DNA from 2 places in the Mycobacteroides franklinii genome. Region 1 is predicted to be linked to the other one. Evidence: predicted binding sites of a transcription regulator. Region 1 holds the regulator's gene; the other holds the start of a gene.
The links. The regulator LexA, encoded in region 1, represses DNA repair genes until DNA is damaged. The targets are predictions, from matches to a motif close to CGAACANNTGTTCG.
Positions count from the first base shown of each region.

Region 1 (7,120 bases):
GTTTGGCCATCGCCGTCCACACCGGATCGTGCACCACCACGGTGTCGACGCGGGCCAGCGCACGGCGCAGCCTGGGTAGATTCTGGTGGTGGTGGAAGGGATTTCCGCCCGCCCAGTACACACATCTGATATCCGGCAAGGTCAGTGTTTGGCCGTTGTATGCCAACGTCTCGCCGGGTCGCAGCAGTAGCTCGCTGATGGCCGCCACCGGGATGAACGTCTCGACGGGGTTGGGTCCCTGCGGGAAGGTCGGCAGCGGGCAACTCACCGGGGCCAGCCCGGGCTCGTTCATCGACCCGTAGCCATGTCCGAAACCGCCTCCGGGGATGCCGATCTGACCGAGCATCGCGGCCAAGGTGAGTCCCATCCATGGCGCCTGCTCGCCGTGGCGTACCCGTTGCAGCGACCAGCTGACGGTCACCAGGGTGCGCCCGGCCGCCATGCGGCGCGCCAAGCTGCGCAGCCCGCCGGCGTCCAGACCGCTGAGGTTCTGCGCCCATTCCGGGCTCTTGGGCACGCCATCGTCGGTGCCCAGTAGGTAGCGCTCGAATCGTTCGTGACCGGTGCAATAGGTGCGCAAGAAGGTCAAGTCCGCCAGGCCCTCGGTGGCGAGCACGTGTGCCAGCGCGAGCATGACCGCGACATCGGTTCCGGGAACTGGTGCGTGCCATTCGCATTCGCCGTCGATATCGTCGCGCAGTGGACTGAACGAGACGATGCGTCCACCACGGCCGCGGAACCGGTTGAGGGCATCGCGCGCGGGGTGGGCGGTGGTTCCGCCGTGGTTGACGCCCGTGTTCTTCAGGGCGATTCCGCCGAATGACACCAGCAGATCGGTGTTCTCGACGATGACATCCCAGGACGTTGACCTCTTGAACAGTCCGTCATGGGTTCCGATCACGTGCGGCATGATGACGCCGGTCGCACCGAGGCTGTACGAGTGACGGGAAAAGGTGTACCCACCAAGGAGTTTCAGGAATCGATGAACCTGGCTCTGCGCGTGGTGAAAGCGCCCCGCGCTGGCCCAGCCGTACGATCCGCCGTAGATGGCCTCGTTGCCGTGGGTGTCGACGATGCGCCGTAGCTCAGCGGCCAGCAGTTCGGTGAGCTCATCCCAAGACACCTCCACGTACTCGTCGGAACCGCGCGCCGCGCTGGGGCCGGGACCGTCGCGTAACCAGCCGCGGCGGACCGACGGCGCCGTCACCCGAGCCCGGTGCCGGATCGAGCCGGGGATGTTGTGCAGCAGCGGGGAAGGGTCGGTGTCTGTGTCCAAGGGGGTGACGCCGATCACTTCGCCGTCACGAACCTCGGGCGTGAATGCCCCCCAGTGGGTATGTGAAAGTGCCGGCCTGGTCACCCTGATCAGCCTAGGCTTTCTGTCCGTCGAAACCAGGTAGGCGAGTACCAACCGACCAGTGGGTTGGTATACATTCTGCCGAGTACGTAAACCCAAACCGGAAGGTGATCATGGCCGGCGCCGTCAAGTTCAAACGCACCATTTTCGAACCCGAGCACGAACTGTTCCGCGAGTCGTTCAAGACCTTCCTGGAACGGCATGCCGAGCCGTACCGGGAGGAGTGGGACGAGAACAAGATCGTCGACCGCTCGCTGTGGGTCGAGGCCGGCAAGCAGGGCTTTTTGGGCACTGACATGCCCGAGGAGTTCGGCGGCGGCGGCCTTGTCGATTTCCGCTACAACGCCATCATCGGCGAAGAGATCACCAAGGCTCGTCAGTCGGGTATCGGTTTCACTTTGCACAACGATGTCGCGGGTCCGTACTTCCGGGATCTGGCCAACGACGAGCAGAAGGCCCGCTGGTTCCCGGGATTCTGTTCCGGCGAGCTGATCTCGGCAATCGCGATGACCGAGCCGGGCACCGGTAGTGACCTGCAGGGCATCAAGACCCGCGCCGTCAAGGACGGCGATCATTACATTCTCAATGGGTCCAAGACCTTCATCACCAACGGCATCAACGCCGATCTGGTCATCGTGGTCGCACAGACCGACCCCGAGAAGGGTGCGCTGGGCTTCAGCCTCATCGTCGTGGAGCGCGGCATGGAGGGCTTTGAGCGCGGCCGCAAGCTCGACAAGATGGGCCTTGACGCACAGGACACCGCCGAGCTGTCCTTCACCGATGTCCGCGTGCCCGCCGCCAACCTGCTGGGTGACGAGGGCCAGGGCTTCATCTACCTGATGCAGAACCTGCCCCAGGAGCGCATGTCGATTGCCGTCGTCGCGGCCGCCGCGATGGAAACCATGCTTGAGGCGACCATCCAGTACACGTCCGAACGTAAGGCGTTTGGCAAGCCCATCAAGAGCTTCCAGAACAGCCGCTTTGTGTTGGCCGAACTCGCCACCGATGCCACGATGATCCGGATCATGGTCGACGAGTTCATCACGCTGCTCAACAAGAAGGAATTGAGTGTTGAGCAGGCAGCGATGGCCAAGTGGTACAGCACCGAGAAGCAGGTCCACCTGATCGACCGCTGCCTGCAGCTGCACGGTGGTTACGGCTTCATGCGTGAGTACCCGGTGGCCCGGGCGTACATGGACTCCCGTATCCAGACGATCTATGGCGGAACCACCGAGATCATGAAGGAGATCATCGGGCGTTCGCTCTAGTCGCCTATGCATATTCGTGACGCCACAGCCGCTGACGCGGCCGCGTGTGCGGCGATCTATGCCCCGTATGTGACCGATACGGCTATTTCGTTTGAGGAGGTGCCGCCGTCGGATGTCGTTCTTGCCGAACGCATCCAGACGGCGGCCCACCGCCACGCCTGGCTGGTCGCCGAGGATGGCGGGGAAATTCTCGGGTATGCCTATGCGGCGCCCTGGAAGGCACGCTCGGCCTACCGATGGGCCTGTGAGGTCAGCGTGTATGTCGATGGTGCGCGACGCCAGCGCGGCGCGGGCCGCCAGCTGTACACGGCATTGCTTGACCGGCTTCGCGATCTTGGTTACCGCACGGTGCTGGCGGGTGTCGTAGTGCCCAACGCTGCGAGCGAAAAGCTGCACCTGGCAATGGGATTCGAGCAGGTCGCGCTCTACCGCAGGATTGGCTACAAGCTGGGCAGCTGGCAGGACGTTGCGTATTTCCAGCTATTTCTGCCGCCCTCGGACGGTCATGCGGATGATGATTCCGCGCCCGGGCCACCGCCCGGACAGGCCTAGATCTTCCGGATAACGGTGACAACCTTGCCGAGGATGGCGGCGTCGTTACCGGGAATCGGTTCGAACAGCGGGTTGTGCGGCATCAGCCAGACCTGACCCGCCGTCCGCTTGAATGTCTTGACGGTCGCTTCGCCGTCGATCATCGCCGCCACGATATCGCCGTTGTCGGCGACGTTCTGCTGGCGAACCACCACCCAGTCGCCATCGCAGATCGCCGCGTCGACCATCGACTCACCGACGACCTTGAGCAGGAACAACGAGCCCTCGCCGACGAGCTCACGGGGGAGTGGGAACACATCCTCGACGGCCTCCTCGGCCAGGATGGGACCACCGGCCGCGATACGCCCCAGCACGGGCACGAATGTCGGTTCCGGCAGGTCGCCCGAGCCGATGACGTCGGTGGTGACCGATGCGCCGCGGGTTTCCTCGAGTCCTCGAACATCAACGGCGCGCGGACGATTGGGATCGCGCCGCAGGAATCCCTTCTGTTCGAGGGTGCGTAGCTGATGGGCGACCGATGAGGTGGAGGTGAGCCCGACGGCGTCTCCGATTTCGCGGATGCTCGGGGGGTAGCCCCGTTCATTCACCGATGCGCGGATGACCTCCAGGATGGTCCGCTGGCGCTCGGTCAGTGAACCGGTGGCGGGTCCCTTGCTGGGTGTATCGCTCATGGGCCCGAATCTAGACCTGTCGACGACATTTATCAAACATGTGTTCGATGCGTGTCGTGCATCCTGCCTGGCAGGTCGGCTGAGCGGCGCATCTGCACTGGTCAGAGGCGCTTGTCGGTGGTGAATGCTACAAATCGATCACATGTTCGGATATCGAACACATGATCGAGTACATTCGAACATAAGAGCGAACGGGCAAACCGATCGACAGGACAGGAAGGCATTGCAGATGAGCACAAACGTTCTCGCCACGCCACGTAGTTCTCACGTCCGCGCGAACACGACGCGCGAATGCGCGCCACAAGTACGGGCGTACAGCGCGGAATATCCGCGGACTCAGCGTCGGGCACTGCCGGTGCGCACGGTCGCTTACCGCCGGCCCGCCGGGCGGCCGGTCGCGTACCGGGGTACCGGTATCCGCGTCTCGGCCGCAGTTCATGGTCGCCGCCCCGTGAGCCTGAAAGCCACCCTTGTCGTCGCGGTGGGCGCTGCGGTCGCGACGATGTGGCTGTTGATGCTCGGCCAGGTCAGCGCCGCAGGAGTCGGTGGAGCGGGTGTGCCGGATCGTGTGGCGGTCGTTCAGGTCGCGCCTGGAGAGACCCTGGCTGACGTGGCCTCGCGTGTTGCGCCGGAGGCGCCGCGCTCAGCGGTGGTTTCCAAGATTCGTGAACTCAATGAACTCGACTCGGCGACAGTGCAAGCCGGTCAGACGCTGGTTTCTCCGGTCGGCTGATCGGCGCACGGACGTGACCTTCGGGCGTGCGGGAGCACGGGTATCCTCGACACCGGTCTGGGCGCGCTGCGCGGTGCGTCAGCCCGCCCGGGCCAACGACATGGAGTTCAGAACCGGCGAAGGAGCAGTAATGCACTGTCCGTTCTGCCGTCATCCTGACTCGCGCGTTGTCGATTCCCGTGAGGCGGACGAGGGCCAGGCGATACGGCGCCGCCGATCGTGCCCGGAGTGTGGCCGTCGTTTCACCACCGTGGAGACCGCTGTGCTGGCCGTGGTGAAGCGCAGTGGCGTCACCGAGCCGTTCAGTCGCGACAAGGTCATCAAGGGTGTGCGCCGGGCCTGCCAGGGCCGCGATGTCGACGACGATGCGCTGAATCTGCTGGCCCAGCAGGTTGAGGACGCCGTCCGGGCTGCCGGATCCCCGGAAATCCCTAGCAATGAGGTGGGCCTGGCGATACTCGGCCCGCTGCGCGACCTGGACGAGGTTGCATACCTGCGTTTCGCCTCGGTGTATCGAGGGTTCAGCTCCGCCGAGGACTTCGAACGTGAAATCGCCGCGCTGAGAGCGCATCGGGACGCGCCGACAGGATCCTGACCTGCCGGCGCGGTGTCGGTTGCGCTAATCCAATGTGAGCGATTGATCGGCGACGACGCGGCCACCGATCGTCACCCAGCCCTCAGGGCTCCACTGCGTGAGAATCTGCGATCCCTTGCCCTGATTGATGATCAGGTCGCGGCTCAACAAATCAGTCATCCGTGCCGCTACGGACCCAGTCGCTTCGTCCTCGCTGACCCCCAGGTCGGATGCGAACACCCGTGATCGCACCAGGCTGGCGTCGCGATCCTGCCACGCCCATACGCAATGCAACAGCTCGTCCGCATAGTCGGCGGGGTCGGCGGCCTCCACATCGGCAGGGGAGTCCGTTTCGTGGAAATCGGTCTCTGGGGCCCAATCGGACCGGGCCTGTATCCACGTGCGGTCGTCGTAGCTCACAGGTAGCACGCCCGCGGGTACCTGCAGGGTGTTGACCGGTGTTCCGCGTTCGCGCAGCCACCATGCGAGCCCCACTGTCGGATGCCCGGCAAAGGGAAGCTCGGCTGCCGGAGTGAAGATCCGTAGATGTGCGGTGTTGGATCCTTCGGCTGGAAGATCGACGAAAACTGTTTCGCTGAAACCTAACCGGGCAGCGATCTGCTGTCGATCCGGCGCCGCTACGTCGGCACCGTTGACGATCCCCAAGGGATTGCCGAAGTTGCCTGTCTCGTCGGTGAATACGCGTACAACCGCGACGTCAACGCTCATTCCTCGACTCTACGTCCCGCATGCGCTACCTGCGACGGTACCCGTGAACAGGGCAAATCTTTGGTGGCGCTTCAGCTCTCGAGGTTATGTGGCGCTGCGCTCGTCGGTGCCCATGGCGTCGAGGACCGCCATGCGGGTGCGTGCGGCCCCGCCGATGGCGTGTTCGGTGACCCCGGTGCGCAACAATCGGCGCAATTCGTCCTCGTTGTATTCACCGGGCTCTGTCGATGCGATGAATTGGCGCACGATGCCGATGAATCGTTCGGGATCGTCATGGAAGGGGAAATGCCCAGATTTGTCGAAGATCTCGAGCGTCGCGCCGGGCATCGCGGCATGGGCGAGATGCCCGTGGCTGACGGGGATAACCAGGTCGTCACTGCCCCAAATCAGCTGCACAGGAACAGATTCGGTCAAATAACATCGGTCCAGCATGGTCACCACCTGGCCGCGCCAGTCCACCACGGCGCGCAGCGTCCGGGTGAACGCGGCCGAGGCCCGGGGTTCGGGTAGGTCGGCCAGAACTCGCAGCACGTCGGGGATGTCGCGAGCCATTCCCGCCCGTCCGAAGGTCGCCCGCGCCACCGCACCGGTCAGCCGGACCATGGGCATTGCCAACGGCAACCTCAACAGTCCCAGCGCATCTCCGATGAACGGCAGTGATGCGCAACGCAATACGATGTTGACGTCCTTGGTCACCCCACCCGGCGCGACCAGGATTAGTCGCTCCACCAGGTGCGGGAACTGGTACGTGAATTGCATCGCGACGCCGCCGCCCAGCGAATGTCCGACGACCGTGACTCTGTCGACGTCCAGGACGGCCAACAGATCCCGCATGCCATTGGCATAGGCCGCAACCGAGTAGTCGGCCCGCGGTTTGTCCGACTGCCCGTGCCCCAGCAGGTCCGGGGCGATCACGGTGAAATGCTCGGCGAGCTTTGCGTGCACGCTGTCCCATGTCGCCGAGTTGTCGCCGATCCCGTGGATGAGCAGCAGCACCGGCCCGGACCCGGCGATCCGGAACGCGCGACGATAGCCATGGATGGTGCGGAACGCCAGCCGCGGCTGCGTCGGTGTGCCGGCGGCGGAATCGGTGTTGTCGCCACCGACCCCGTCGATGCGCTCGGCGTCCGGCACCGGACGCAGCAGCCGCGGGGGAGGGTTCATGTGAAGTATTTTCACCCTTCGCCGCAAATTTGGCGCGGCGAGCGCTTAACCGGGCTAGAGAATCGGGCCATC
Region 1 is NZ_MLIK01000027.1:1,333-8,452, reverse strand. Features, by position in the region: gene BKG76_RS23105 (molybdopterin-dependent oxidoreductase) at 1-1,360, opposite strand, end outside; gene BKG76_RS23100 (acyl-CoA dehydrogenase family protein) at 1,471-2,625, shown strand; gene BKG76_RS23095 (GNAT family N-acetyltransferase) at 2,632-3,177, shown strand; gene lexA (transcriptional repressor LexA) at 3,174-3,848, opposite strand; gene BKG76_RS23085 (LysM peptidoglycan-binding domain-containing protein) at 4,078-4,581, shown strand; gene nrdR (transcriptional regulator NrdR) at 4,712-5,176, shown strand; gene BKG76_RS23075 (PhzF family phenazine biosynthesis protein) at 5,201-5,884, opposite strand; gene BKG76_RS23070 (alpha/beta fold hydrolase) at 5,969-7,048, opposite strand; gene BKG76_RS23065 (proteasome assembly chaperone family protein) at 7,103-7,120, opposite strand, start outside.

Region 2 (7,120 bases), on a different contig from region 1:
GCAAGGGCATGGTCACCCTGGAGAAGGGGAGCCTGTCGGAGGACGACGTGCTGACGGCCGTGCTGGAAGCGGGTGCCGAGGAGGTCAATGACCTCGGCGAGAGCTTCGAAGTCGTCTCCGAGCCCACCGATCTGGTCGCGGTGCGTCAGGCGCTGCAGGATGCCGGCATCGATTACGACTCGGCGGAAGCCAGCTTCCAGCCGTCGGTGACGGTTCCGGCCGACGTCGACACCGCGCGCAAGGTGTTCAAGCTCGTCGACGCGCTGGAGGACAGCGACGACGTACAGAACGTCTACACCAACGTGGACTTGTCTGACGAGGTGCTGGCCGCGCTCGACGAAGACTGACCGTGCCCGCCGACCAATCGCGTTGGCGTGCTAGTCCACTCCGACGGGCGTCTTCTTCTCCGTTACCCCGGCGGCCCAGAACGCCAACACCACCACAGCAGTGGTGACGAGCACCGCACCAATGGTGTCGGTGAAGTAGTGGTACCCGCAGGCGACCTGCCCGAGCAGTCCGAGCATGCTGATGATTCCGGCGACGATGTATGCCCATAGGGCTCCGCCGGCGACCAGCACCAGCATCCCCATGACGGCCACGACGAAGGTGGTATGGCCGCTGGGGTAGGCGAGGTAACCGCTGCCCTTCTCGCGGCCAACCAGCATTTTGGTGCCTTGAGTGGTCCAATTCGCCACGAACGGGCATGCGAGCACCACAGCGGCGACCCGCCAGTGCCGTCGATACAGCTCGAACCCGAGGCACACCACGAGCACCGGAACAAGAAACTCCCAGTCGGTGAAGAACAGCAGCCAACGCGGCTGCACCCCGAATACAACCTGGGTCACATCGAAAAACCGCGCGTCGAAAGGTGTCGAACCCTTCCCGACGGAGAATCCGAGCACCAGCATCGCGAGGACGCCGAGGGGCGGCCACCACTGAATCGTTTTCTCGCTGGGCAGTTTTCCGGCAGACACTCCGACGACAGTAATCGGCCGCAGACCTCGACCCCGAATCGTGTCGGCCGACGGGAATCAAACGTCGCGGGGCGGCGTTATTGTGATGTCAACGACTGTTGGTCAACAAGTGTTGACAGTGTATGTCAGGCAGGCGTACATCTAAGACATCCACAAAAGTGAGGGGAGGCCCGTCATGGCCACACAAACCGTCGCCCCGGCGCCTGAATCGACAACAACCCTATGGCGCACCACGCGCGCCGTTCTCGCATTGCCGTTCACCGTGGCGGTCCTGGTTCCACTGGTCATCCTCTACGGAGTGGGCGTCGAAGTGCCCTCCTGGATGTCGGATCAGATGTCCATGACGGCAACCGTGATCGGCACCCTGCTGATCGCCGCGGGCTTGTTCCTGGTGACCCGCACCGTCGCACTCTTCGATCAGCCGGGCAGTCGACATGTACGCAGCCCGCTGGTCACCGGCGTCGTCGCCATCCTGCTGGGCGAGGCGTTCGCCGTGAACTCGGTGGGACTACTGATCTGGACCGCGGTGTTTGTGGTGATGAGCGCCCTCTACTTCGCGGTGGTCGACGAGCACGGGGCGTTGAAGGTTCGGTCCTGACCACGCTGAGCGCGTGCTAGGGCGCCGGAATGTCGACGTAGTGCTGAATGATCGGCGCCATCCAGTTCACGATGTCCTGGTGCGTCATATCGATGACGGGGCTGAGTCGCAGAATGTAGCGGCCGACGGCAAATCCGATCATCTGGGCGCCGATCAGCGCGGCCCGCTCCGCGGCGTGATCGGCTAAGAGCGCCTCGAATGCGGGCAGGGACTGGTCGGTGAAGATCTCGACCATGCGCAGTCTGGCCTCTTCGTTGGATACCGCGGCGCGCAGCAGCGCCACCATGGTGTCGTCCACCTCCCAGCGCTCCAGGAAGTGCTGAACGATGACTGTGCCCAGCTCTTTGTGGGGTACGTCGCTCAGTTCGGGGAGGCATAGATCGAAGTTGGCGGCGGCCGCGAACAACTTGCCCTTATTGCCGTAGTACCGCATGACCAGTGATGGGTCGATGCCCGCGGTTGCGGCGATGGCCCGGATGGTGGCCTTCTCGTAGCCGACGCTGGCGAATTGCTCCTGAGCAGCCTCGAGGATGGCCGCGCGGGTGGCGTCCGATCGCCGAGGTTCGGGGGGCATGCGCTGAGCTTAGGCCAACGAGTGTTGACATTTGCAGTGCCCTCGCGTGTTGCTCGCCCGATGGCCCGGACACCTCGATATGCTGATCGAACAACTGTTCTACAGCGAGAGGGCTGGCACGTGCGAGTAATGGGAGTCGACCCGGGTCTCACTCGGTGCGGTCTGTCCATGGTTGAGGCATCTTCGGGCCGCAAGGTGGTGGCGCTGGATGTCGATGTCGTGCGCACCCCCGCCAATCAAGCTCTGCCGCAACGACTTCTAGCGATCAGCGAGGTCGTCGAACACTGGATGGACACCCATCGACCCGATGTGATCGCCATCGAGCGCGTCTTCGCTCAGCAGAACGTGTCCACCGTGATGGGCACCGCTCAAGCCGGCGGGGTGATCGCGCTTTGTGCCGCCAAACGGGGGATCGAGGTGTATTTCCACACGCCGTCGGAGGTCAAGGCTGCGGTCACCGGCAACGGGCGGGCAGATAAATCCCAAGTGACCGCAATGGTCACCCGCATCCTCAACCTGCAGACCGCACCGAAGCCCGCCGACGCCGCCGATGCACTGGCCCTGGCAATCTGTCACTGCTGGCGTGCGCCCATGCTGGCGAGAATGGCCAAAGCGGAAGCGGCGGCGGAAGCGCAACGGAAGGCCTTCGCGGCGCGGATGAAAGCGGCGGTTCGGTGATGGCCGGCCGGCGCGAAGAACGGAGTGCGGCGTGATTGCATCGGTCAACGGCGAGGTCATCGACATCGCGCTCGATCACGTGGTGATCGAGGCTGCCGGGGTGGGATACCGCGTCAACGCCACCCCTGCGACGCTCTCGACGCTGCGGCGCGGCACCCAGATGCGGCTGATCACGGCGATGATTGTCCGCGAAGATTCGATGACGCTCTATGGCTTCACCGACACCGATGCCCGCGACCTGTTTCTGACGCTGCTCGGTGTCTCCGGTGTGGGGCCCAAGATCGCCATGGCCACCCTTGCGGTCTACGACGCGCCCACCCTGCGGCAGGCGTTGGCCGACGGGGATGTCGCCGCGCTGACCCGTGTGCCCGGCATCGGTAAGCGTGGCGCCGAGCGTCTGGTGCTGGAGTTGCGTGAGAAGGTGGCAGTCGCGCCCGGCGGATCCACCGAGCTGGGCCGCGGCACCGCGTCGCTGGTGCGCACCCAGGTCATCGAGGCGCTCATCGGCCTCGGGTTCGCTGCCAAACAAGCCGAACAAGCCACCGATACCGTTCTGGCCCAAGATGATCGGGGCGAGGCACCCACGGATGTTTCCGGCGTGCTGCGATCGGCGTTGGGGCTGCTGGGTAAGACGCGATGAGTTCTTACGACGAGTTCGGCCACCTCGACAGCGGTGAGGACGACGGTTTCGACGACGCCCCCATGTCCGGTGCCCTCACCGTCGGGGAGAACGACGTAGACGCGGGGTTGCGCCCGAAATCGCTGCGCGAGTTCATCGGTCAGCCGCGCGTACGGGAGCAGCTGGACCTGGTGCTCTCCGGCGCCAAGAACCGCGGCGGCACCCCGGATCACATCCTGTTGTCGGGCCCGCCCGGACTGGGAAAGACTTCCCTGGCCATGATCATCGCCGCCGAGCTGGGCTCCTCGCTGCGGGTGACCTCCGGTCCCGCCTTGGAACGCGCGGGCGACCTGGCGGCGATGCTGAGCAACCTCGTGGAACACGACGTGCTGTTCATCGACGAGATCCACCGCATCGCCCGACCCGCCGAGGAAATGCTGTATCTGGCCATGGAGGACTTCCGGGTCGACGTCGTGGTCGGCAAGGGGCCCGGCGCGACCTCCATCCCCCTGGAAGTGGCGCCGTTCACGCTGGTGGGTGCCACAACACGATCGGGATCGCTGACCGGCCCACTGCGCGACCGGTTCGGTTTCACCGCCCACATGGACTTCTACGAGCCCGACGAGCTCGAACTCGTGTTGGCTCGCTCGGCGGGCATCCTCGGTATCGAGCTGGGAGCCGACGCCGGCACGGAGATCGCGCGGCGGTCACGCGGCACACCGCGTATCGCCAACCGGTTGCTGCGCCGGGTCCGCGATTATGCGGAAGTGCGCGCGGACGGCGTGATCACCGTGGACGTCGCCAAGTCCGCCCTGGCCGTGTACGACGTCGATGAGCTGGGGCTGGACCGCCTGGACCGGGCGGTCCTCTCGGCACTGACCCGCAGTTTCGGCGGCGGCCCGGTCGGCCTGTCGACATTGGCGGTGGCGGTCGGGGAGGAGTCGACCACCGTGGAAGAGGTGTGTGAGCCGTTCCTGGTGCGCGCCGGGATGCTGGCGCGCACACCACGCGGACGAGTGGCGACACCGTTGGCGTGGACCCACCTGGGTCTGACCCCGCCGCCGCAGCTGCTCGGGCAGGCCGGGCTGTTCGAATGACGGGGCACTAGAGCTCCGGCGGGCACGGGGTTCGCGTCGATTCCACAGAGTCGGATGGCACACTGGTGACCTGTCGCGTGCTCATTTCACGCTGACCGCGCTCGACCTCGTGAAGAACCAAACGGAAAGAACCCCGAAAGCCGCCATGGAATCGATCATCGTCTTCTTGCCGCTCATCCTTGTTATGGGCGCATTCCTCTTCTTCGCGAACCGGCGGCAGCGCAAGGCTCTCGACGCCACCATCGAGTTGCATGAGTCTTTGACGATCGGCGACCGGGTACACACCACCTCTGGCCTGCAGGGCACCATCACCGATGTCAATGACGACACGGTGGATCTGGAGATCGCGCCGGGCGTTGTGACCCGCTGGATGAAGCTCGCCATCCGCGACAAGATCGTGGACCAGGACGAAGACGGTACAGACGCCGACGAGGAGACCTCACGCGAGGTCGAGAGCAGCGGGGTCGAGCTGACCAAGGAGTAGCGGCTTTCGCCTGTGCTCCTCAATCCCTGAAAGCCCCCCCGACCCGCCCTCGACAAGCAAGGAGACCGGAGACGTGGCCTCGCCATCGGCCCCTGTGCATCCCATCCGCTACCTGGCTGCCTTCCTGGTGCTGCTCATCGGCGCCTACCTGCTGGTGTTCCTGACCGGCGACAAGCAGCCCAAACCCAAGCTCGGTATCGACCTGCAAGGCGGAACCCGCGTCACCCTGACGGCCCGCACCCCGGACGGTTCCAAGCCGACCAAGGAAGCGTTGACGCAGGCGCAGCAGATCATCAACGCGCGTGTCAACGGTCTCGGTGTATCCGGGTCCGAGGTCATCATCGACGGTGACAACCTCGTCATCACCGTGCCCGGTAACGATGGCAGCGAGGCCCGCAACCTCGGTCAGACCGCCAAGCTCTACATCCGGCCTGTCGTACAGGCAGTGCCGGCGCAGCCCAAGGAAAGCCCGGCAGAGCCCGGTGCGGGCGCGGGCGCGCCTCAGGGACGTCAGCCGGCTCCGGGGAACGAGGCAACGCCGCCGGGACCCGGCGCAGGAAAGTCCACTCCGCCTGCCGCACCGCCGTCGCCGAAACCGCAGCCACGGCCCTATCCGGCGCAGACGACCACGCCGCCAACGCCGCCGCCACCTCCTCCGGCGACGCAGCCCGCGACGCCGAATGCCACAGCGGCTCCCGCTCCTCCCGCCGATCTGCCGCCGAAGCCGGGCAGCGGTGAGGAACGCAAGCAGCTGATCGACTTTGAGAAGCAGATCAGGCAGAGCGAGGACCCGCGGATTCAGATGCTGGCCCTTCAGGTGCAGTCCTCACGCTGCTACGACCCCGACGATCCCCTCGCTGGTAACGACGACCCGAACCTGCCGCTGGTCACCTGCGGTGACGACAGCCAGGGCGGAAAGGCCGCCTACCTGCTGGACAAGTCGATCATCAGCGGTGAGGAGATCAAGGACGCCAGCTCGGGTCTGGATCAGCAGCGCGGTATCTACGTGGTGAGCATGGAATTCAAGCCCACCGGCGCGAAGGTCTGGGCCGACTACACCTCCGCGCACTGGCAGCAGGGCACCCAAACCGCATTCACGTTGGACTCCAAGGTGATCAGTGCGCCGGCTATTCGTGAGCCCATCCCCGGTGGCAAGACCGAGATCAGTGGCCAGTTCACGTCCGCTTCGGCCAAGCAACTCGCCGCCGCGCTCAAGTACGGCTCATTGCCGCTCTCGTTCGAGTCGTCCGATGCCGAAACCGTTTCGGCCACACTCGGATTGACCTCGCTCAAGGCCGGTTTGATCGCCGGTGGCATCGGATTGGCGATCGTGCTGCTGTACTCGCTGATCTACTACCGGGTGCTGGGCCTGCTGACCGCACTGTCCCTGGTGGCCTCCGGGGCCATGGTCTTCGCGATCCTGGTCCTGCTGGGCAGATACATCTCGTACACCCTCGATCTCGCGGGTATCGCCGGTCTGATCATTGGTATCGGCACCACCGCCGACTCGTTCGTGGTGTTCTTCGAACGCATCAAGGACGAGATACGAGAAGGCCGGTCCTACCGTTCGGCGGTGCCGCGCGGTTGGGCGCGTGCCCGTAAGACGATCCTGTCGGGCAACGCGGTGACCCTGTTGGCTGCCGTGGTGCTCTATGTCCTGGCCATCGGACAGGTGAAGGGCTTCGCCTTCACCCTGGGGCTCACCACCATCCTGGATGTCGTGGTGGTCTTCCTGGTGACGTGGCCGCTTGTCTATCTGTCCTCGAAGTCCGCGACCCTGTCCAAGCCCGCATACAACGGGCTGGGCGCGGTCCAGCAGATTGCCCGCGAACGTAAGGCGGCAGCACACGCATGAGCACTAGCAACGGCACAGTGAGCAACGGAAACGGCACCGACAAGGACGTCGTGGACGACACCACCGAAGCAGCGGAAAGCACCGCGAAAGAACCCACGTCGACTGCGATTGAAACCGGCAGCCCCGCACCCGAGCACGGGTTTCTGTACCGCCTGTACACCGGTACCGGCGCCGTCGACGTCGTCGGTAAGCGCAAGCTGTGGTTCGGCATCAGTGGTGCCTTCATGGTCATCGCGATTGT
Region 2 is NZ_MLIK01000024.1:127,243-134,362, forward strand. Features, by position in the region: gene BKG76_RS20045 (YebC/PmpR family DNA-binding transcriptional regulator) at 1-347, shown strand, start outside; gene BKG76_RS20050 (phosphatase PAP2 family protein) at 378-974, opposite strand; gene BKG76_RS20055 (hypothetical protein) at 1,150-1,572, shown strand; gene BKG76_RS20060 (TetR/AcrR family transcriptional regulator) at 1,589-2,146, opposite strand; gene ruvC (crossover junction endodeoxyribonuclease RuvC) at 2,267-2,824, shown strand; gene ruvA (Holliday junction branch migration protein RuvA) at 2,856-3,464, shown strand; gene ruvB (Holliday junction branch migration DNA helicase RuvB) at 3,527-4,540, shown strand; gene yajC (preprotein translocase subunit YajC) at 4,686-5,024, shown strand; gene secD (protein translocase subunit SecD) at 5,098-6,879, shown strand; gene secF (protein translocase subunit SecF) at 6,897-7,120, shown strand, end outside.
Region 2: a site for LexA is predicted at 2,234-2,247, ahead of ruvC (crossover junction endodeoxyribonuclease RuvC). Genes of this name have one in related genera too.